One region of the Glutamicibacter sp. NPDC087583 genome, then DNA from elsewhere that is predicted to be linked to it. Evidence: predicted binding sites of a transcription regulator. Region 1 holds the regulator's gene; the other holds the start of a gene.
What was found. Region 1 encodes HspR, which represses chaperone genes until heat shock. Its sites were predicted from a motif close to AAGTTGAGTCNNNNNGACTCAACTT; they were not measured.
Positions count from the first base shown of each region.

Region 2: a site for HspR is predicted at 1,199-1,223, ahead of ACIOU9_RS14290 (ATP-dependent Clp protease ATP-binding subunit). Genes of this name have one in related genera too.

Region 1 is NZ_JBIUWY010000001.1:135,049-137,439, forward strand. It holds gene ACIOU9_RS00635 (DnaJ C-terminal domain-containing protein) at 53-1,027, shown strand; gene ACIOU9_RS00640 (heat shock protein transcriptional repressor HspR) at 1,141-1,569, shown strand; gene ACIOU9_RS00645 (GNAT family N-acetyltransferase) at 1,566-2,192, opposite strand; gene trmB (tRNA (guanosine(46)-N7)-methyltransferase TrmB) at 2,243-2,391, opposite strand, start outside.
Region 2 is NZ_JBIUWY010000006.1:19,483-21,873, reverse strand. It holds gene ACIOU9_RS14300 (histidine kinase) at 1-123, opposite strand, end outside; gene ACIOU9_RS14295 (response regulator transcription factor) at 437-1,111, shown strand; gene ACIOU9_RS14290 (ATP-dependent Clp protease ATP-binding subunit) at 1,241-2,391, shown strand, end outside.

The sequences.
Region 1 (2,391 bases):
GAGTCTTCGACAGTGGGCAGTGTCGAATTGGCACTGAAAGGATGGGGCCCTGATGGCAAGTCAGGACTGGATCGAAAAAGACTTTTACGCCATTCTGGGCGTCTCCAAGGACGCCAGCGAGGCGGACATCAAGAAGGCGTACCGCAAGCTTGCGCGCAAGTACCACCCGGATACCAACCAGGGTGATGCGGCCGCTGAAAAGAAATTCAAGGACATCTCCGAAGCCAACTCGGTGCTTTCGGACAAGGAAGAGCGCGAGCAGTACGACGCGATCCGCGCCATGGGCGGCGGAGCGCGATTCTCTGCTGGTGGCGGACCGGGCGGCCCCGGCGGGCAAGCCGGCTTCGAGGACATCTTCTCCAACCTCTTCGGAGGCGGCGGAGCGGGCGCACGTGGCCGCGGCGGGCAGCCGGACTTCTCCGACCTCTTCGGTGGTGGCGGCGGTTTCGGTGGCGGCGGCTTCGGCCAGAGCGCACCACCGCGCAAGGGTGCTGACCGCACGGCGAGCACCACGATTTCCTTCTCCGGATCAATTAAGGGCACCACCATTGGCCTGCGCGAGCAGAATGGCGAGGTCATTGACGTGCGCATACCGGCGGGCATCAAGGATGGCCAGTCGGTGCGCGTGCGCGGCAAGGGCCAGCCTGGTGCTGCCGGCAACGGCGACCTGCTGGTCAAGGTCAAGGTCAGCGAGCACCCGTTCTTCAAGCGCGAAGAGAACAACATCCGCATCCACGTGCCGGTGACCTTCGCTGAAGCGGTGCTTGGAGCAAAGATCCACGTACCGACCCTGGACGGGGATTCCGTTGCGGTGAAGGTTCCCGCTGGATCCAACTCCGGGCGCACCTTGCGTCTGAAGGGCCGCGGCGTGAAGACCTCCAAGGCCACCGGCGATCTGCTGATCGTCCTGGATGTCGCGATTCCGCAGAACCTCTCGGATGCTGCAAAGAAGGCCGTGGAGGACTTCGCATCAGCCACCGAGGGCGAGGATCCACGAGTGGATTTGGCTGCCAAAGCCAAGCTCTGAACCCAATAGGCTGTCTTCCCTGCCCCGTCATCGAATTGGCTGGGCAGGGAAGATAGACTCGAAGGCAATAGGGACCGAATCCAAGGTCCTTGCAGAAAGGTGGTAGAAGCAACGTGAACGGGGAGTACCTGCGACCTGTCTTCGTCATTTCCGTCGCCGCGCAACTTGCAGACATGCATCCGCAGACGCTGCGCCAGTATGACCGCATTGGTTTGGTTTCGCCCAGCCGCCAGAGCGGAAAGCAACGCCGCTACTCGCAGCGCGACGTATCACTGTTGCGCCAGGTGCAGGCCCTGAGCAAGGAAGGCGTCTCGCTCGAGGGCATCAAGCGCATCCTGGACCTGCAAGATCAAGTCGCCTATCTGCAAACCGAAGTCAATGGGCTTCGCCAAGAACTTTCCGCCGTACGCCAGGGCCAATCTCGCATCTTCGCTGCGGGCACCGCTGGAGGCGACATCGTTTCGTTGGCTAGGGGCATGCGCCCTGAACGCCGTGAACCGACCGTGACGCTGTTTACCGCGCGCCGCGCTATCGGACGCTAGATCCGTCCGTGCCGGGCCAAGCGCGCTTCCAATTGGGTGCGCACGGCAGGCCATTCGTGCGGGAGTATTGAGAACATCACCGTATCGCGCAGGGTGCCGCTCTTTGGATCATATTTGTGATTGCGCAGCACGCCATCCTGCTTGGCGCCGAGCCGTGCAATCGCGGCGCGTGAAGCGGCATTGTGCCAGTGCGTGCAGAAAGCCACTGAATAGCAATCCAGTTCCTCGAAAGCCCGGCGCAGCAGCATGAACTTGGCAGCTGGATTGATCCCGGTGCCTTGGGCTGGCATGGCCAGGAACGTTGAGCCGATTTCCACGCGGTGATTTGCCGCGTCGATATTCAAGTAAGTCGTGGCCCCCACCGCTTTGCCGGTGGACAGGTCGATGATCGCAAAGGGAGCCATCTCGCCAGTTTCCTGCAATGCCAAGCGGCGCTGGATATCCAAGCGCATGGATTCGGCCGATGGAGTGGTGGCAAACCACGCTTCATCCAACTGGCCGTTGGCTGCGAGCTGGATCAGATCCGGGGCGTGGTCCATTGACAATTGTTCTAGCCGCACCCCGGCATAGTCCATTCTCGGAGCTTTGGCGTAGTGCAGACTTTGCGCAGAAGAAGAGGCCATGGAATCCATCCTATGGATTCCATGGCCTCTTCAATGCTTTATTTCGGCGACTAGCCGATGCGGGTGTACGCCAGATCGAAGACCAGACGACCAGCCTTGAGCGCCTTGCCTTCGAAGCTGGTCAGGATCCGGCGCTCGAAACGCGGGGCCCAGCCACCCTGGGCATCGGTGAATTCTGGCTCGGGGTCGAAGCCTTCCA
Region 2 (2,391 bases), on a different contig from region 1:
GTCTTCCAGCAGAGTCACGAACTCGCTACTGGAAACCGCGATCAGAACCGCAAAACCAGTCCAAACAATGACACCCCGACCAGCGAAGAGCTTGGTCAGGGTGTCCTTTAGTCGTCCATTCATATGCCGAATAATTCCCGGCTCAGATGATCAAGTCAAATAAACCGCGTTATGGGCAGGCGACGCCGTAGCGTTTGCAGAACCACTCCGAGAAGGCTGAGCCAAAGCCAGCAGGAGTAGCAACGTTGCCACTGCTGGAGGCTGGAGAGCTCGCGGCAGATGCAGGAGCTGCCACGGCGGTCAATGGTGCCAGAACTAATGCTGCTACGGCCAGCATTTTCAAACCCTTCATAACAAACTCCACATCAGATCAACTTATATACTTTCAGGTGAACAGGCCAACATGAGGCCACCCGCATCGAATCAGAGGAATCAGATGGAACAAATAAAGGTCCTTATTGTCGATGATGAACCTCTAATTCGGCATGCGTTGGGCACAATCCTAGCAACAGACCCCGGAATTGTAACGGTTAATTCTGTTGAAAATGGGCAGGCCGCCGTCGAGTATTGCAGCGGCAATCAAGTGGACGTTGTGCTCATGGATTTGCAGATGCCGATAATGGACGGGGTTAGCGCTACTAAAGCAATCAAATCTGCCGAAGACAGCCCCTCCGTGCTTGCCATTACCGCCTTTTCTTCTGACGACTACCTGGTTCCGGTACTGACCGCTGGGGCCAGCGGATACTTGGTAAAAGACTCTGAACCAGATGAAATTATTCATGCGATCCATGCCGTTCACCAAGGAACTGCAGCCATTTCCCCGTCGGTTTCTTCTGATCTAGTTTCTGCGGTTCGCGAAGCTTACCGGGATAATTCCCAAGACATTCAAGAACTGGCCTATGACTTGGGAATTACCAATCGGGAATTCGAGATTCTAAAACTGCTCGCACGCGGGCTAAACAATACCGAGATTTCAAGAACTCTGACTATTTCCGAAACTACGGTTAAAACCCATATGGCGAAGATTTTCGTTAAGCTGAATGTTCGCGATCGGGTCCAGGCCCTGGTTGCGGCCGCGCGTATGGGCCTTATCGAAATCCCCAAAGACTAGCGCCTGCTTTCCAGCTATTAGTGTGAAGTCAACCTCTTTGACACCTTGCCCGGCTGGTTCGGGAATATCTGCGCGCCATATGCGTTGAACATGAGCATAGACCGCTCAAGTTTCTATTAGGAGGCTCACTTGCCAGCATTTTTCGGCGCACCGTCAGATGGCTCGTTTGAGGAATTCCTCTCTCGATTCCTGTCTTCACGTGCTCAGGCAGCACGTCCCATCGACCTCACGCGCCTGCTTTCCGCCCGCACCCACGAAGCGGTAGCCACCGCGGCAGCGATTTCCCAGGAGCATGGCCACGACGAGATTGATTCCCTGCACCTCCTGATGGCTCTGCTGCGCACCGAACCAGTCGGCGAGCACCTGACCGCCATGGGTATCGACATCGAGGCTTTGAGTGCAGATGCCATCGCGCGCATGCCCAAGTCCCAGGAGAAGGGCGAGAAGCCATCCCACCTATCGTCGGCAGCTCAGCGCAGCCTCTTTGACGCCTATCAGGTTGCTCGTAACTACGGTTCGACCTACATCGACCCTGATCATCTTTTCCTGGCCTTCGTTTTCAACCCGGAATCTCCGGTCAGCCAGCTCCTGGCGCAGCACGGCATCACCGGCCAGTCCTTGCAGCAAGCCGCCATGGAGCAGGCCCAGCGTGGCCAAAACGATGCCCAGAACCAGTCCGATTCCGAGTCCGACGTGTCCATGCTCGAACGCTACGGAACCGATCTGACCCTACTGGCCTCCGACGGCCAGATTGATCCGGTGATCGGACGCAAGGAGGAACTGGATCAGGTTATTGAAATCCTGGCCCGTCGCACCAAGAACAACCCTGTGCTGATTGGCGAGGCCGGCGTGGGCAAGACCGCCATTGCCGAAGGCCTGGCCCGCGCCATCATCGATGACCAGGTACCAGCCCAACTGCGCAATGCGGCCTTGATCTCCATTGATCTTCCGGGCATGCTCGCCGGAACCCGCTACCGCGGAGATTTCGAGCAGCGGCTCACCGGCCTGCTCGACGAGGTAGCCGCAGCCGAGGGGCAGGTGCTGATATTCATCGATGAGATGCATCTGCTGGTCGGTGCAGGCTCTGGCGAGTCCGGCAATATGGACGCCGCAAATATCCTCAAGCCGCGTTTGGCGCGTGGCGAGCTGCACATGATCGGCGCCACTACGCTCGATGAGTTCCGCAAGGTGGAGAAGGACAGCGCGCTGGCTCGGCGCTTCGGCAAGGTTACTGTCGCCGAGCCGTCGGAGGAAACTGCACTGGCCATTTTGGACGGCCT